3 regions of the Paraburkholderia agricolaris genome follow, and region 2 is predicted to be linked to each of the others. Evidence: predicted binding sites of a transcription regulator. Region 2 holds the regulator's gene; each other region holds the start of a gene.
What was found. Region 2 encodes LexA, which represses DNA repair genes until DNA is damaged. Its sites were predicted from a motif close to ACTGTATNNNNATACAGT; they were not measured.

Region 1 (5,862 bases), 2.0 Mb from region 2:
GAAGAAACTCTTGCTGATGTACAGCGCAAGTGAGCCGGCCAGATAGAAGTCGTACCACTCGAAAACCGTACCCAGCGACGATGCGAAGATCACCCGCTTCTCTTCGTGCGTCATCGGCGCCTGGGAGAGTTGCCCGCCAACGGTAGCCATATGTCGTCTCCAATATTGATATGTACACGTGGTCCGCCGGCAAAGGCGTTCCCGTGAAACGGATTATTGGAGTGGAAACTTACGGCCTACTGACGTGGAAGGGTCAAATGTCAGTGTCGGCTGTGTGCTATAAAATTCCGCCAAAACACGGCAATTGCGATCTAAGTTCTTGCAAGATTCGATAACACCATCTCAATATGGTGGCGGTTCTGATGGGTGTTTTGGCGTCCTTAGGGTAAGTCCTGTGCCCGTTCGAGCACGTGCAAGCTGACACGGACGAGCGTTCCGGCAAGCCGCGGGGAGGTTTGGTAGACGTTATCGTCGATCGTCATCTCGCCGCCGTGCATGATCGTGATCTCGCGCACGATCGCGAGCCCGAGGCCGCTGCCGTCGCCTTCGCGGCCGAGAATCCGGTAAAAACGCTCAACTACCCGCGAGCGCTCGGCCACCGGAATGCCGAGCCCGGTGTCTTCCACTTCCAGGTGTACGCGCCGCGCCGCCACGTCGTGCCGCACCCGCACGGTGATCCGGCCGCCAGCCGGCGTATAGCGGATCGCGTTGTCGATCAGATTCGACAGCATTTCGCGCAGCATGACCGGATTGCCGTCCACTTCGACCGGCTCTTCGGGCGCTTCGTAGCCGAGGTCCATCTGCTTGGCGAGCGCGGCTTGAACCCAGTCGCGCACCGCGCTGCGCGCGACTTCCGTCACCTCGACGGGTGTGAAAATCTGGCCCGACATGCGGTTTTCCGCGCGCGCCAGCGCCAGCAGTTGGGTGACGAGACGCGCCGCCTGCTCCGAACTGGTGGCGATCTGTTCGAGCGAGCGGTGGACTTCCGCGGAGGCGTCCTGGCGCAGCGCCAGTTCAGCCTGGGTGCGCAGGCCGGCCAGCGGTGTTTTCATCTGATGCGCGGCGTCGGCGATAAAGCGCTTTTGCAACTCCATGTTTTGTTCGAGACGCGTCAGCAGATCGTTGAACGACGTCACCAGCGGCTCGATTTCCGGCGGCGCGCGGCGCGCTTCGAGTGGTGACAGATCGTCTGGGCGGCGCGCGCGAATATGCGCCTGCAGCGCATGCAGCGGCGCGAGTCCGCGCGACAGGCCGAACCACACCAGCAGGATCGCCAGCGGCAGGATCACGAACTGCGGCAGGATCACGCCTTTGATGATGTCGTTGGCAAGCTGGCTGCGCTTGTCGAGTGTTTCGGCGACCTGTACCAGCACCGGCTGCGCGCCGGGCGTCTGCGGAAACTCGACGGTCGTATAGGCGACACGGATGTCGTTGCCGCGCAGCACGTCGTCACGGAATTCGACGAGGCCCGGCGGCGGCCGGTCTTCCTCGTGCGGCAGCGGCATGTCGCGCTCGCCGCCCACCAGTTCGCCGCGCGTGCCGAGCACCTGATAGAACACGCTGTCGACATTGTCGGCGCGCAGAAAGTCGCGGGTGGAATCGGGCAGCGACAGCTCCGCCACGCCATTGATCGGATGAATCTGGCGGGCGAGCACGTAGGCGTCGGTTTCGAGCGCGCGGTCGAACGGGCCGTTGGCGATCGACTTGGCGACCAGGTAAGTGACCGCGAGGCTCATGGGCCAAAGCAGCAGGAGCGGCGCCAGCATCCAGTCGAGAATTTCGCCGAACAGCGAGCGTGGGCGTGCTTCAGCGGCGGCTTCGGTCTCGTCGGGCGGGGCGAACGGATTGGCGTAGCGCTCGTCGCGCGCTTCGTCGAGGTCCGCCGCGTGCGCCGTGGCGCGGTCTGCGCGTGCGGACATGGGGGCTCTCTATTTGTAGTGATGGCTCGCCGGCATCGCGGCCGACGGCGGCGACGCCGGTGGTTCGGGCTCGGCGGAGCCGGGCGGCGCGAGCGCGCCGGCGCTGACGTTAGAAGGCTGGGCGGCTTTCTCGAGGCAATATCCGAGGCCGCGCACGGTGATGATGCGTACGCCGCTCGGCTCGATCTTCTTGCGCAACCGGTGCACGTAGACTTCGATTGCGTTATTGCTGACTTCCTCGCCCCATTCGCACAGATGGTCGACCAGTTGTTCCTTCGATACCAGCCGCCCGATCCTTTGTAGCAGCACTTCGAGCAGACCGAGTTCGCGCGCCGACAGGTCGATCACCAGTTCGTTGACGTAGGCGATCCGGCCCACCTGATCGAACGACAGAGAACCGTGCCGCACCACGGTCGGGCCGCCTCCCGCGCCGCGCCGGGTCAGCGCGCGCACGCGTGCTTCGAGCTCGTTCAGGGCGAAGGGCTTGGCCATGTAGTCGTCGGCGCCGAGATCGAGGCCCTTGACGCGTTCGTCGACGCTGTCCGCGGCCGTGAGGATCAGCACCGGCAGGTTCGAATTGCGGGCGCGCAGGCGGCGCAGCACCTCGAGCCCCGACATGCGCGGCAGGCCCAGATCGAGGATTAGCAGGTCGAAAGTTTGCATGGACAGGGCGGTGTCGGCCTCGACGCCGCTCTTCACATGATCGACGGCATAGGCCGATTGGCGGAGTGATCGAACCAGACCGTCCGCGAGTATGCTGTCGTCTTCGGCAATCAGAATTCGCATGGTGCGCCAACCTGGCCTTGCCGGCACCGTGGGGTGTTTCCCCGGCGCACAGCGGTCTCCGAAAATTATTGTGGGTAGTTGGGCAGCGCGGCGGTAAAAATGCGCGTTCGCATGAGAATCGCGCTTGCCAAAACTACTGTTTTTTTATACAGTGTCTGGGTTTCGTGTGCTGTCCGCTAAAAAGGGCGGCACATCTGCCTCAGACGCCGTTCATCATAGCAAAGGACGATTCATGGAAGAAAGCAAGAAAGGCTCGGCTGGACTGACTGCTGAAAAGAGCAAGGCACTGGCTGCCGCACTCGCGCAGATCGAAAAACAGTTCGGCAAAGGGTCGGTCATGCGGCTCGGCGCAGGTGAGGCGGTCGAAGATATCCAGGTGGTCTCAACCGGATCGCTCGGCCTCGACATCGCGTTGGGCGTCGGCGGTTTGCCGCGTGGCCGTGTGGTCGAAATTTATGGTCCGGAATCGTCCGGTAAAACCACGCTGACGTTGCAAGTCGTCGCCGAAATGCAGAAGCTCGGCGGCACGGCAGCGTTTATCGACGCGGAACACGCGCTGGACATCCAGTACGCGGGCAAGCTCGGCGTGAACGTCAACGACCTGCTGGTTTCGCAGCCGGATACCGGCGAACAGGCGCTTGAAATCGCCGACGCACTGGTGCGCTCGGGCTCGATCGACATGATCGTGATCGACTCGGTCGCGGCACTCGTGCCGAAGGCTGAAATCGAAGGCGAAATGGGCGACTCGCTGCCGGGTCTGCAAGCGCGTCTGATGTCGCAAGCGCTGCGCAAGCTCACCGGTACGATCAAGCGCACGAACTGCCTCGTAATCTTCATCAACCAGATCCGTATGAAGATTGGTGTGATGTTCGGCAATCCGGAAACCACTACGGGTGGTAACGCGCTGAAGTTTTACGCGTCGGTGCGTCTGGACATTCGCCGGATCGGTTCGATCAAGAAGAACGACGAAGTGATCGGTAACGAAACGCGAGTGAAGGTGGTGAAGAACAAGGTTGCGCCGCCGTTCCGTGAAGCGATTTTCGACATTCTGTACGGCGAAGGCATTTCCCGTCAGGGCGAAGTCATCGACCTCGGCGTGCAGGCAAAAATCGTCGACAAGGCCGGTGCCTGGTACAGCTACAACGGCGAACGTATCGGTCAGGGCAAGGACAATGCACGTGAATTCCTGCGTGAAAATCCGGACATTGCCCGTGAGATCGAGAACCGTATCCGTGAATCGCTGGGCGTGAATGCCATGGCGGAAGTGGCGACCGGTGCGGCAGCTGAAGTCGCGGGCGAAGAAGAGTAACCAGCACGTGATACGCAAGGGCCGGCCGCTGTCCAATGTTGCTAACGCTGGACGCAACGCGGACGGCCCGCGTGTCGGTGACGGTGATCCGCGCGATCCGTTTGATTCGCTTGATCCTTTCGAGTCGTTCGACGCGCACGATCGCGCAGAGGGCCGTCAGTCGCGGCCCGATTCCTCCGCTCAAGCTGCAGCGGACCCGTCCGAAACCACCTACACCCGCTCGCGCCGCACACCCGGCGAGGCGAAGCCAGGTCAGGACGATGCAAAAAAATCCCAACGCCCAGCCCGTTCGCTAAAAGGACGTGCGCTCGGCTATCTGTCCCGGCGTGAATACAGCCGCACCGAACTCGCGCGCAAGCTCAAGCCGTTCGTCGAAGAAACCGATTCACTCGATACCTTGCTCGATTCGCTGGAAGCCGAAAACTGGCTATCCGATTCGCGCTTTGCGGAAAGCCTGATCCATCGGCGCTCGTCGCGCCTGGGCGCGAGCCGGATTGTCGGTGAATTGAAGCAGCATGCTGTGGACCAAACGCTGGTCGAAGAAGCGAGTGCGCAGCTGCGCGAAACCGAGCTTGCACGCGCTCAGGCCGTCTGGCGGAAGAAATTCGACCGGCTTCCGGAAACCGCCGCCGAGCGGGCGAAGCAAGCGCGCTTTCTGGCGTCGCGCGGGTTCTCGGGTGCAACCATCGGCAAAATTCTTAAAGGGCTCGACGAGGAGTGGAGCGGCGAGTAACCCCACTTTGAGATAGCGTCCGCCGCGCGCCCCGGCCCACCGGGCGGCCCTGCGCGTTCCGCGCTGTCCCAAATACCCAGTATGCTAAAATCCGGGGGTTTTCCAATCCGGCCTTTCCTTTCCGCATGCCGCTCTCCCCGCCAGTGTCCCGTCAGTTGCGCCACCGTCGCGCAATCAGAGCGGAAGCCTATGAGCGAGCCGATGGCCTGTGGGATGTGGAAGCGTGCTTGACCGACGAAAAACCGCGCGATGTGGTGCTTGCGTCGGGCGTCCGGCCCAATGGTCAGCCGATCCATGAACTCTGGCTTCGCATCACCATCGATCGCAAGCTCAATGTCGTCGACGCCGAAGCGTCGTCCGACTGGGTGCCCTATCCAGGGTTGTGCCAAGCCAGCAATCCCGCCTACCGTGCCCTCATCGGGCTCAATCTGTTCAACAACTTCCGTCGCGATGCTGCCCGTTTGCTGGCCGGCACGGCCGGTTGCACGCATCTCACCGAGTTGTGCGCACTCCTGCCGACCGCTGCAATCCAGGCGTTCGCCGGCGACGTGTGGAACACCAATGATGGCGGCAGGCCGGGCGCGGAGACGAGTTCAGGGAACGGCTCGTCGCACAGCACAGACGAGCATTCCAACGATAAACCGCCATTCCAGCTGGGACGCTGCCACGCGCTGCGTTTCGACGGCGAGGCGGTGCAACAGTTTTATCCGCGCTGGTATGGCCGCGCTCCGTATACAGCGGATCGCGCGGCATCGTCAGGCGACGGGGCAGCCCGCCAGACAGGTGAGGGCGGCAACGCGTCCGGCATGAACGACGGTAGCGGAAACGATGTTCAATCCAACTCTCAGACTGAAGGGAATCACGCATGAAGATTCACGAGTACCAGGGTAAGGAAATCCTGCGGAAATTCGGCGTCGCGGTACCGCGCGGCAAGCCGGTCTTCTCGGTGGATGATGCGGTCAAGGCCGCGCAAGAGCTCGGCGGCCCGGTATGGGTCGTGAAGGCTCAGATCCACGCGGGTGGCCGTGGCAAGGGCGGCGGCGTGAAGGTCGCCAAGTCGCTGGATCAGGTTCGCGAGTATTCGGAACAGATCCTCGGCATGCAGCTCGTCACGC
Region 2 (5,862 bases):
GTACCGGCGTCCGGTGCGGCAATGCCGAGCAGCATGCGCAACGTGGTGGTCTTGCCCGCGCCGTTCGGGCCGAGCAGGCCGAAACATTCGCCTGTGTTGACATGAAACGACAGTCCGTCGACGACCGTCTTTTCGCCGTAGCTTTTTTTGACCTGGTGGAACTCAATGGCGGCTTCAGACATGGATCGATCAAGGCTCCGGGAAAAGAGGCAAATAGCCGGTAAGGCCGCCCATTCTATGGCATCGGCAGCGAGGCGTTGGCGGCCGCAGGATGGGCCCGATGGTGTTTCTTGCGCTGCCGCATAGGGTCGCGGGCGCCCCGGATCGGGCCCGAATCCAGCACGCACCTGTTTAGGGCGCACTTAGCGTTTTCCATCCCTTGCAACCTGAATTGCGGCGCACCATGATTCATTTAGACCGCGTTCCTCGCGGGATGGGAGATAAATCATGGCGAGCTACCAAAAAATCCTGTTGTGCTACGACGGCTCGCGCGAAGGCCGCAAAGCGTTACGTTGCGGCGCCGATCTGGCGTTGGATCTGAAAGCGGAAACGCACTTGCTGTCGGTGGTCGACATGCGCTCGAGCATTGCGCAAAGCGCCGGCCTGCTGACCGATGTGGCCTGTGGCAGTTTCGAGAAAACGGCCCGCGACATCCTGCAGGAAGGCGTGGACTGGCTCACCGAACGCGGCGTGGCCGCGCAAGGGCATTTTGCGTTTGGCCATCCGATCGACGAGATCGCCAACCTCGCCAACGAACTGCATGTCGACCTCGTGGTGGTCGGCCATCGTTGCCGAACCGGTCTGTCACGATGGTGGATGGGCGCGGGAAATACCCCGCTGCTCGATCGGATCTCGTGCAGCATTCTGGTGGCGTGCTCTTCCGCGCAGGAGCAGCAGCAAGCAGAGGCGGCTTGAAGCAGGACGGGGTCAGGGCGTGGAGCCCGTGAATCTGGCTGAACGGGCCAAACAGGTCAAACGGGTCATATGGGCCGAGCGTTCGTTTGTTCAGGACGAGTGCATCGGCCAGATTGCGATTCGTTCCAGCTGGCCGCGTTCGCCAACTGCCCCTCCAGACGATCACTCGTTCAGATCGACCGCGGCCAGCTTCCAGATGAATAAACCTTCGCGTTGCAAGATCGCTGAGTAACGCGCATCGCCGGCACCATGCTGATAAGTGACGACGAACTCGTTGAAGCCGCGATAGCCCGCCGTGGTTTGCGGCGGTTGCGGTGGTGTCGCGTTGTTCTCGCTATGGGTTGGGCCGTTGGTTGTGCCGTTGCCCGTGTCGTTGCCCGTGCTACCGGCAACAGGCGGGGCTGGTTCCGGTGCAGGCCCTGGCGCGGCAGGTGGAACCGGCGGCCGTTCGCCCGGGTTGCCGCGCGGCGGCATGCCGTTCAGCAAGGCCGCCACGCCGTCGGGTGTCGCATAAGCGTCGACCAGTGGACCGATCAAGGCCACGCCGATCATGGCGCCAATCGCTGCGAACGGATTACCGTTGCCATGTCCGTCGAGCCTACGCGTGAGCAGGCCGGTGACCTGCTGTTTCAGGCTCTCGCGCAACGCGGGAAAATCGACGTATTTATTGACGGTTTGCGCATCACGTGCGTCCGCCGCGCGCTTGAGATTATTTAGCGCTATGTAGGGCGACGCATATCCGAACCCCAATGCGGCGATCACCACAATCACAATCAAAGTGACGATCAGCGGCCGGGTAGCGCTACGTTTCGTGCGAGTTGAAACTGCCATCGAGCGGGACTCTCTATCAGGTGTCATCTAACGTGGACCGCGGCCACGTAAAAACGATCCCATACGATGCAATATCCGGGAAGGCCGGGCGGCCGAGACTCTATGCCGGGCGTCGCAGGCTGCGGGGCACACGCCGGGCGTCGCATGCGGGCTATTGCATGTCGCGCGCGGCATCCCGTGCGCTGCATGGCGGCAGCCGGTTGCAGCCGGTTGCCGCCAACCCGCCGTGCAGCTTATGCCTCGAACACCGCGCCGTGCACGTTGGCTTCGTCGGCGATGCAACGATCGATCATGCGGCACACAGCGTCTACCGTGCCGACCATGATCAGCCGCGACGGCCCATGATAGACGCGCACCGGCGCACGGCGCGCGGGTTCAGCCGTATTCAGCCCGGAATTCAGTGACACGCGCGCAAAAGCCGGCAACGAGGACGGCAAACCTGCTCCTACGCCGGGCGCGTCGAACAGCGATAGCGATGGAGTGCCGGCCGGGGACGCCTCGATTAGCGAACAGGGCACCAGCTTGCGCAGATGGCGCAGACGACCGAACTGGCGAAAAGGCAGCAGGCGGGCAAGGCGTTCCATGAGTCTCTCCAGGCGATTCAACGTTGGGGCAGCTTTGGGTTGGCGCACGCGCAGGGCTTAGAACTCGCCCGGGCGGATCAGCCCGACGGCGATACCCTCGAGCGCGAATTCCGCACTGCCGGTTTCAACGAAGATGTTGTCGTAATCGGGGTTCTCGGCGATCAACTCGATGCCGTTCGGCCGGCGCTTCAGGCGCTTGACCGTTACGTCGTCGCCAAGGCGCGCGATGATGATCTGACCGTCTTTGGCTTCGCTTTTCTTCTGTACCGCGAGCAGGTCGCCGTCGAAGATGCCCGCGTCGCGCATGGACAGCCCGCGTACTTTCAGCAGGTAGTCCGGCTTGCTCGAGAACAGTGCCGGGTCGCACGCGTAATGCTGCGAGATATGTTCCTGCGCGAGGATCGGACTACCCGCCGCAACGCGGCCGATCAGTGGCAGCGACAGTTGCATGATGCTGGCGTGCGGCAGCGTGAACTGGTACGGCGAATCTTCGGCGCCCCCAAGCAGGCGAATGCCGCGCGATGCGCCGGCCGCCAGTTCGATCACACCCTTGCGAGCCAGCGCCCGCAAATGTTCTTCTGCCGAGTTGGCCGAGCTGAAACCCAGCTCGGCGGCGATTTCCGCCCGTGTGGGCGGGAAACCGGTGCGTTCGATGGCCCGGCGGATCAAATCGAAAACCTGCTGCTGACGTGCGGTAAGTTTGGTCATGGCGCCACTGTATGTATGAACAGGTGCCTGTATTTTTATACAGTATTCCGCGCAATTCAAGCTTTACTTTAAGTTCGTGCCCTGGGGTGGCGCTCCAGCGCCGCAAACGGACGTCATAACACCCGTTTTCGTGCCGCAACGCCTTATCCGGCCGTCATTACCACTTTTGCGTATTAAAGAATGAAGAAACATTATTTTTAATGATGAAAGCTCTTCGATAGACTTTCCTTCGAGTTGGGGCTCATGTGCACGTGACCGCGACGCAAAACAACACCACACGCTGTTTCAGCGGACCACCACGCGGAGAAAGTTGGCATGAACCATCAAGGCACGGGGCTGGCAGGCAAGACCAGAAAATTCATTGCGGCGCTCGCTTTCGGCGCAGTCGGCACGATTACCGCGGCCGGCGTCGTGACGCAGGCACATGCAGCGGACACGACGCTGCTGAACGTGTCGTACGACCCGACACGCGAGTTGTACCAGGACGTCAACCAGGCATTTGGCAAGGAATGGAAGGCGAAAACGGGCGAGACGATCACCTTCAAGCAGTCGCACGGCGGCTCGGGTGCGCAGGCGCGTTCGGTGCTGGACGGTTTGCAGGCGGACGTGGTGACGCTGGCGCTCGCCTACGACATCGACGCGTTGGCCAACAAGGGCTTGCTCGACAAGGGCTGGCAAAAGCGCCTGCCGGACAACGCGTCGCCGTACACGTCGACGATCGTGTTTCTGGTGCGCAAGGGCAACCCGAAGCACATCAAGGATTGGGACGATCTGATCAAGCCGGGCGTGTCGATCGTCACGCCGAATCCGAAGACTTCGGGCGGCGCGCGCTGGAACTATCTGGCTGCATGGGCCTATGCCGAACATCAGCCGGGCGGCAACGACCAGAAAGCGAAGGAATTCGTCGGCAAGCTCTATAAGAATGCCGGCGTGCTGGATTCGGGGGCGCGCGGCGCGACCACCAGCTTCGTGCAACGCGGCATCGGCGACGTGCTGATTGCGTGGGAAAACGAAGCCTTCCTTTCGTTGAAGGAATTCGGTCCGGACAAGTTTGAAATCGTCGTGCCGTCGGTGAGCATTCTGGCCGAGCCGCCGGTCGCGGTGGTGGACAAGGTGGTCGACAAGCACGGCACACGCAAGCTGGCCGAAGCGTATCTGAACTTCCTGTACAGCGAGCAGGGTCAGGAAATCGCGGCGAAGAACTTCTACCGTCCGCGTTCGAGCAAGGTGCCGGCCGAGCTGACCTCGAAGTTTCCGAAGCTGAAGCTGTACACGGTGGACGATTCGTTCGGCGGTTGGGCGAATGCACAGAAGACGCACTTTGCCGACGGCGGCGTGTTCGATTCGATTTACTCGCCGCAGTAAGGGGCACCCGGCACAACGACATGCGCGGTTGAACGCGTAGTGACACCTCGCCGGAAAGCGCGCCCGCAAGGCGCGCTTTCTGGCCAGCCAGGCGGCCGAAAAGAGCCGCCGGTTTCAACCCTGAAAGAGTACTGAGCATGACGACGTTGACCTTCCGAAAACCGAGCGCGTTGCCCGGTTTTGGCCTGACACTCGGCATCACGGTGGCTTATCTGAGCCTCGTGGTGCTGATTCCGCTTGCGGCGACCTTTCTCAAGACCGCGACGCTCGACTGGCCCCAGTTCGTGCGCGCGGTCACGTCGCCGCGCGTGCTCGCGTCGTATCGCCTGACGTTTTTCTCGGCCCTCGGCGGCGCGCTGATCAACGCGGTGTTCGGTTTTCTGGTCGCGTGGGTGCTGGTGCGCTATACCTTCCCGTTCAAGCGCATCGTCGATGCGGTGGTCGATCTGCCGTTTGCGTTGCCGACCTCCGTGGCCGGTATTTCGCTCGCGGCGGTGTACGCGGGCAACGGCTGGATCGGCCAGTTTCTCGAGCCGCTCGGCATCAAGATCGCTTTCACGCCGGCCGGTGTGCTGGTCGCGCTGACCTTCATCGGTTTGCCGTTCGTCGTGCGGACCGTGCAGCCGGTGCTCGAAGAGTTCGAGCGCGAGCAGGAAGAAGCGGCTGCCTGCCTTGGCGCCTCGCGCTGGCTGACGTTTCGCCGCGTCGTGCTGCCGGCCGTGTTCCCAGCCTTGCTGACAGGTTTCGCGCTGGCATTCGCGCGGGCGCTCGGCGAATACGGCTCGGTGATTTTCATCGCCGGTAATGTGCCGATGAAATCGGAAATCACGTCGCTGTTGATCATTACCAAGCTCGAACAATACGACTACGCCGGCGCGACCGCGCTGGCCGTGGTCATGCTGGTGGTGTCGTTCCTGATGCTGCTGTTCATCAACACCTTGCAATGGTATTTGCAGCGTCGCACAAGCCGTGGCGGCGCAGGTCCGGCACCCGCTGCTGCGAGCGTGGCGTTTGGCGGAGGTGTGCAATGAGCCGCAACTCCCTGAATGGCGCGGATGCCGCGGCTGTTGCCGTGGCGCCGCGCGCGCCCCTCAATCTCGCGCGCCGGCCCGATCCGGTCACCGAGTCGCCGGTTGTGCGCTGGATTCTGACCAGCGTCGCGTTACTGTTTCTTGCGCTGTTCCTGGTTGTACCGCTCGTCGCGGTCTTCTATCAGGCCCTGAACAAGGGTCTTGGCTTCTATCTGGAGTCCCTGGCCGATCCGGATGCGTTGTCGGCCATCAAGCTCACCGTGATTACGGCCGCGATCGCGGTGCCGCTGAATCTCGTGTTCGGTCTTGCCGCGTCCTGGTGTATCGCCAAGTTCGAGTTCCGCGGCAAGGCTCTGCTGACCACGCTGATCGATCTGCCGTTCTCGGTCTCGCCGGTGATTTCCGGGTTGATCTACGTGCTGATGTTC
Region 3 (5,862 bases), 1.6 Mb from region 2:
GTTTCTGCGGGTTTCGCTGAAGCTCGATCCGCAGTTCGCGACGCCGTCGTTTGAGGACTTTTTGCGCGCCAAGCTGCTCGACAATATGGTGCCGCTGACGGAGCACGCGGTTCAGCGGATGCTGCAAGGCGGCCAGTACGCATGGGCGAAACGCACGCTGGACAAGGAGTTCCCCGACGTCGTGGCGATTCTGATGCGGCAGGCGGAGGAATTCGGTTTCGGCTTTGCGGCCCGCTCGGAATGGACGCCTGAAGAGCTCGCCAAGCACTGCCGCGACTGGGCCGCGGCCATCGTCAAGGAAGCGGAAGGCGACGCTGCACTGATCGATCCGCTCGCGGCCCAGATCAAAAGCGCGGCGCAGGACATCCAGGCGCTCGAGGAAATCATGCAGACGCCGGCCTGGCGTCTGGTGGAATCGCTGCGTCAACGTGTCTACGAAGCCAAGGTGGCGTGCGAAACGAGCGTGGGCAGCACGGCGCGCGAAAAGCTCGGTGAGTTGCGCGGGCTGCTGCGCCTGGGAATTTCGCATGGCTCGTTCCAGAAGCAGGAAGCGCAGCAGATCATGGAGTACCTGCGCTTGCTGAAGCCGGAGATTTTCATCGAAGAACCGTATGACGTGTTCTCACGCCTCGCCGCATGGCTGCGCAATTTCTTTGTGCCGCCGCGTCCGGCGCCGCAACAGCAGCAACAACAGCGGCAGTCACGGTAATCGCAGTAAAAACCGGCTCAGTCCCACATCTTCCTGAGCCTCGCGCCAATTTCGATCTTCGCCTGCGCCGCCGCGGCCAGCCCCGCTGCCGTCGGCGCGCTCGGCACCGGCACACGCGGCCACGCATAGGCGTCGAACAAAGGCATCAGATGCGCCGGAATGAACCGGGTGCGCGACGCCCATACATGACGGTCGCCCAGATGGGTCTGGTTGTGCACGTAAAAACGCTGCGGCACGACGATATGCAGGTCCTCCTTCGCGCGCGTCATCGCCACGTATAGCAGGCGGCGCTCCTCGTCGATTTCCTCTTCGCTGCCGGTGCCGAGATCGGACGGAATGCAGCCATCGACGCCATTCAAGACGAACACGTTGCGCCACTCCTGCCCCTTCGCCGAATGAATCGTGGACAGGATCAGGTAGTCCTCGTCGATCAGCGGCACGCCGGATTCGTCGCTGGTGGCGTCTGGCGGATCGAGCGTCAACTCGGTCAGAAAACGCTCGCGCGACGGGTACGTGCCCGCGATGCTTTCCATCTGCAGCACGTCCGCATGACGGATCGCCGCGTCTTCATGATTGCGTTCGAGATGCGGCTCGTACCAGCGCCGCACCATTTCGAACTCGGCCGGCCACGGCGTCTGGCGCCCGTACACGCTCGACATCAGCTTGACGAACGGATGCCAGTCTTCCCGCGCGCGGGCGGGCGGCGCAAAGGCAGCCAGCGCACCAGCGGCGCTCTGGGCGAAGTCGACCGGATTGCCGGCACCCGCCCGCGCCACGACCTCGTCCAGCACCTTCGCGGCGGTCGTGGGACCGACGCCCGGCAGCAATTGCACGACCCGAAAACCGGCGACGCGGTCGCGTGGATTCTCCGCCCAGCGCAGCACGGCGAGCACATCCTTGACATGCACCGAATCGAGAAACTTCAGGCCGCCGAACTTCACGAACGGAATGTTGCGGCGGGTCAATTCGATCTCGAGCGCCGCGCTGTGATGAGCCGCGCGAAACAGCACCGCCTGTGACTTGAGCTTCATGCCTTGCTCGCGCGCTTCGAGTACCTGCTCGACGATATAGCGCGCCTGATCTGCTTCGTCGGCGACGGTCACCAGACGCGGGCGCTGCGCCGAGGCCTTGTCGGTCCACAGATTCTTCGTGTAGCGCTCGCTGGCCAGCTCGATCACCGCATTCGACGCCGCCAGAATCGGCTCGGTCGAGCGGTAATTGCGCTCAAGCGTAATCTGCCTCGCGGGCGGATCGAAGTGCGCCGGAAAATCCAGAATATTGCGCACGGTCGCGCCGCGAAACGAATAGATCGACTGGGCGTCGTCGCCGACCACGGTCAGGCCCCGGCCGTCGGGTTTTAGCGCGAGCAGGATCGACGCCTGCAGGCGATTGGTGTCCTGATACTCGTCAACCAGCACGTGATCGAAGCGCGCCGACAGATCGGCCGCGATGGCCGGCTCGGCGGCCATATGCGACCAGTAGAGCAGCAGATCGTCATAGTCGAGCACGCTCTGCTTCTGCTTGGCCTCGACGTATGCCGCGAACAGCCTGCGCAGATCGGCCTCCCACTCGCGGCACCAGGGGAACGCGCTGTCGAGCACGTCGGCGAGCGACGCGCCGGTGTTCACCACGCGCGAGTAAATCGCAAAGCAGGTGCCCTTGGCCGGAAAGCGCCGCTCTTTCGCGGACAAACCGAGCTCGTGGCGCACCAGATTCATCAGGTCGGCGGAATCCTCACGGTCGTTGATCGTAAAGGCGGGCGCGAGGCCGATCAGGTCCGCGTATTCGCGCAAGAGCCGCGCGCCGACGCTATGGAAGGTTCCGGACCACGTCAGCCCTTGCGCCAACGCAGCCCGCGTACCGAGCGCCGCGCCGGCGATGCGCGTGACGCGGCGGGTCATTTCGAGCGCAGCGCGGCGGGAGAAGGTCAGCAGCAGAATACGCCGCGGATCGGCGCCCTTCACCACCAGATTGGCGACCCGATGCGCCAGCGTATTGGTCTTGCCGGAACCCGCCCCCGCTATTACCAGCAGCGCACCGGGCGGCGCGTTGGGACTATCGGCGCCGTATTCGACGGCTTCGCGTTGCGCGTCGTTGAGTTTGGCCAGCCAGTCGGCGGTATCAGGATGGGAATGGGTCCCGGAATCGGCATCGACCGGTGACGGAGATTCAGCGACGGAGAGCACGATGGATTCGGGCCTGAGAGGGAGTGGACGCGGCGACGCATACTGTATATCCATACAACCCACTGAGACAAGCGACCCTTTTTAACAACAACGCCAGGCACCGCGAGGTCTTGCGAAATGAGCGTCGCGGCCGGTCGACCAAGCAAAGCAAGCATAAAAAATGACCCGGGCGCACACGCGCTCCGGGCCATTTTGGCGACGGCGTCGGGCAACGCGTTCGCGACGCCTTGCCTCCCATCGAAACACTCTTACTGCTTCTTCGCGTCCTTCAGACTGGCATCGGCGTTCGCCTTGTCGGCGTCGGCCTGGGCATCGGTCTTTTTCTTGTCGGCCTTGACTTGCGCCACCGAGGCTTTCTTGTCAGCCTTCGACTGTTCCTTCGCCGCTTTCTTGTCGGCGTGGGTCACCGGCGCGGCGGCCGGCCCGCTCGCCTGCGCGAACGCGACTGACGACAGGCAACCGGCGATCAGCGCGGCGTAAATCCGGTTCTTCATCGGCTGGGTGATGTTCATGCGATACCTCCGTACAACGGGAATGCGGGTCAATCAGACAGCTTGCACAGCCCCGCTTCACTCCGCAGAAAGCTGGGTGAAGCGGGCCGCAGAGGACGTGTGGATTTAGTGCTTCACGTCGGCGCCGTTGTCCTGGGCAGCAGCCTGGCCTTGCATGTTCATCTTCATTTCGTTGTTGGCGGTCTGCTTGTCAGCCTTCTGGTTGATCTTGGCGTCATGCACCTGCTCCTTGTACTGCGACTTGGCAGCCTTTTGCTGCTGCTTCAGCTCGGTCTTGGACGCCTTCTTCGACGCCTTGTATTCGGCATTAGCCTGCGCGTTGGCATCGCGCTTCTGAACCAGCGGATCGGTCGAACCCGATGCCGTCAGGCGCGTCGGCGCCGGCGTGACCGGCTGCACACCCTGCGCGGCCGGTGCTGCGGGCGCGTCAACGGCACCCTGGGTCTGGACTTGTGCCTGGCCATTCATACCCGCGGCCGGTTGCGCGGTCTGCGCGAAAGCAGCGGTAGCGGCAAAAGCAGTCAGGGCGGTACCGATCAGGAGCGTACGAATCTGAGTCATGGCGAAATCCTCTCTAAAATTGTTGTGACACGGGCGCCGTATCCGGTGCTGCATAGGGATGAGCGATTCATGCCCACCTCGCCCGGTCTATTCGCTGCTGGAAAAATTCAGCAGGCTTTCCTACAGACCCGCACTTTACGAGTGAAGTTCGTTATGTACGACCAGTGTTACGGAACGTTTCATTTTCTGACAAAAGTACAACATTCACATAACAACTGCTTGCAATTGGCGGTGCAAGGTCCAAACCCACCGGGACTTTCATTCAAGTCAAGCTTCTGGCTTATGATGCGAACCCTTTGCTTCAACGCGCAAACGTCATGCCCAACCTCGATTTCACACTGACCGGCGACTACGTCGAACTGCACAATCTTCTGAAGATAACGGGGCTTGCCGACAGTGGCGGGTCTGCAAAAATGATGGTCGCGGACGGTGCGGTGACCGTCGACGGCCGGGTCGAAACGCGTAAAACCTGCAAAATCCGCGCGGGCCAGGTCGTGCTGCTCGGCGATACGCGAATTGCGGTGCACGAGGCCTGACGCACGCGGAGTCTGAAAACTATTCCGAGAACTCGGAAGACCGCACGCACCAAAATCGTGCTTCCTCCATCGACATCCCCGTGCTGAAGCAATAAGCTGTCAGTTTCGACAGACAAACAATCGGCTGACAGCCGCCCTACGCCCCGGTGAGCCGCCTACGCGCCACCCCGCCGGCGGCACGCAAGCCGCGGGAGTCGCATGCGCCGTGCGGCTTATGCCCGCCGCCACGCTGTCATCCCTTCCGCCTCCAGGCGCTCCATGACTCAATCCGGCTTCACCCGGGTGGCCGCCCGGCCGCCGACCTTGTCCCGCCACGCCGCCGATACCGCCCGGCTCGCGGCGCCGCTCGCCATCGCACAACTGTCGCAAATGGCGATGGGCGTGACCGATACGATCCTGCTCGGCTCGCTCGGCCCCGACGCGCTTGCCGCCGGCGGCCTCGGCGCCAATCTGTTCTTCGTCGTGGTCACGCTGCTGCAAGGTGTGCTGACCTCCGTCAGCGTGAGCGTGTCGCATGCGCGCGGCGCGCAGGACGAAGGCCGCGTACCGCACATCTACTGGACCGGTTTCGTGTTATCCGTCCTGCTCTCGGTGCCGGCGTTCTTCCTGCTGTCGTTCGCCACGCCGATCCTGCTGGCGTTCGGCGAACCCGCGCTGCTTGCGCACAACGTCGGCGAATACGCGGCGGTGCTGCGCTGGGGCTCGCTCGGCAGCCTGATCGGCGTCGGCCTGATGCGCTCGTTCCTGCCGGCCATCGGCGCGGCCAAACGGCTCCTGTGGGTGTCGCTCGTCAGCGTGTTCCTCAACGGTTTTCTCAACTACGGGCTGATTCATGGCGTCTACGGGTTGCCTCGCCTGGGCTTTCTCGGTTCGGCCGCGGCCACCTCGATCACCGTCTGGCTGAGCGCGCTCGTGCTGATGGCCTTGTTGCATCTGCGGCCACGCTATAAACACTTTGTCGTCGCCACCCGGCCGAACGTGCCGCTGATGGGCGAGCTATTCGGCATCGGCTGGCCGGTCGCGATTACCTACGGTGTCGAGTCGACCCTGTTCCTCGCCACCGGCCTGATGGTCGGCCTGCTCGGCGAGTCGCAACTGGCCGCGCATCAGATCGCGTTGAACGTCGCGTCCGTCGCCTTCATGGTGCCGCTCGCGATCGGACAGGCAGCCAATGTGCGGGTCGGCTACTGGTCCGGCGCAGGGCAGCCGCTCGCCGCGCGCCACGCGGGTTTCGTCGCGCTCGCGCTCGGCGTCGGCTTCATGACGCTGTCGGGCATCGTGCTGATCGCGGCACCGCATTGGATCGTGGGCCTGTATCTGCATCTCGACGACCCGGTCAACGCGGCCACGGTCACGCT

Region 1: the regulator LexA is predicted to act here: its motif matches at 2,841-2,858, upstream of recA (recombinase RecA).
Region 3: the regulator LexA is predicted to act here: its motif matches at 2,937-2,954, upstream of GH665_RS04620 (ATP-dependent helicase).

What each region holds. Positions count from the first base shown of each region.
Region 1 covers NZ_QPER01000001.1:560,358-566,219, forward strand. The annotation lists gene GH665_RS02520 (MFS transporter) at 1-150, opposite strand, end outside; gene GH665_RS02525 (sensor histidine kinase) at 381-1,919, opposite strand; gene GH665_RS02530 (response regulator transcription factor) at 1,929-2,705, opposite strand; gene recA (recombinase RecA) at 2,938-4,014, shown strand; gene recX (recombination regulator RecX) at 4,022-4,747, shown strand; gene GH665_RS02545 (DUF2889 domain-containing protein) at 4,873-5,616, shown strand; gene sucC (ADP-forming succinate--CoA ligase subunit beta) at 5,613-5,862, shown strand, end outside.
Region 2 covers NZ_QPER01000001.1:2,578,389-2,584,250, reverse strand. The annotation lists gene nodI (nodulation factor ABC transporter ATP-binding protein NodI) at 1-182, opposite strand, end outside; gene GH665_RS11560 (universal stress protein) at 448-915, shown strand; gene GH665_RS11555 (DUF2939 domain-containing protein) at 1,078-1,746, opposite strand; gene GH665_RS11550 (hypothetical protein) at 1,980-2,330, opposite strand; gene lexA (transcriptional repressor LexA) at 2,388-3,038, opposite strand; gene GH665_RS11540 (sulfate ABC transporter substrate-binding protein) at 3,354-4,403, shown strand; gene cysT (sulfate ABC transporter permease subunit CysT) at 4,541-5,434, shown strand; gene cysW (sulfate ABC transporter permease subunit CysW) at 5,431-5,862, shown strand, end outside.
Region 3 covers NZ_QPER01000001.1:1,012,202-1,018,063, reverse strand. The annotation lists gene GH665_RS04625 (DUF4088 family protein) at 1-709, shown strand, start outside; gene GH665_RS04620 (ATP-dependent helicase) at 727-2,895, opposite strand; gene GH665_RS04615 (hypothetical protein) at 3,144-3,407, opposite strand; gene GH665_RS04610 (hypothetical protein) at 3,513-3,968, opposite strand; gene GH665_RS04605 (RNA-binding S4 domain-containing protein) at 4,286-4,504, shown strand; gene GH665_RS04600 (MATE family efflux transporter) at 4,763-5,862, shown strand, end outside.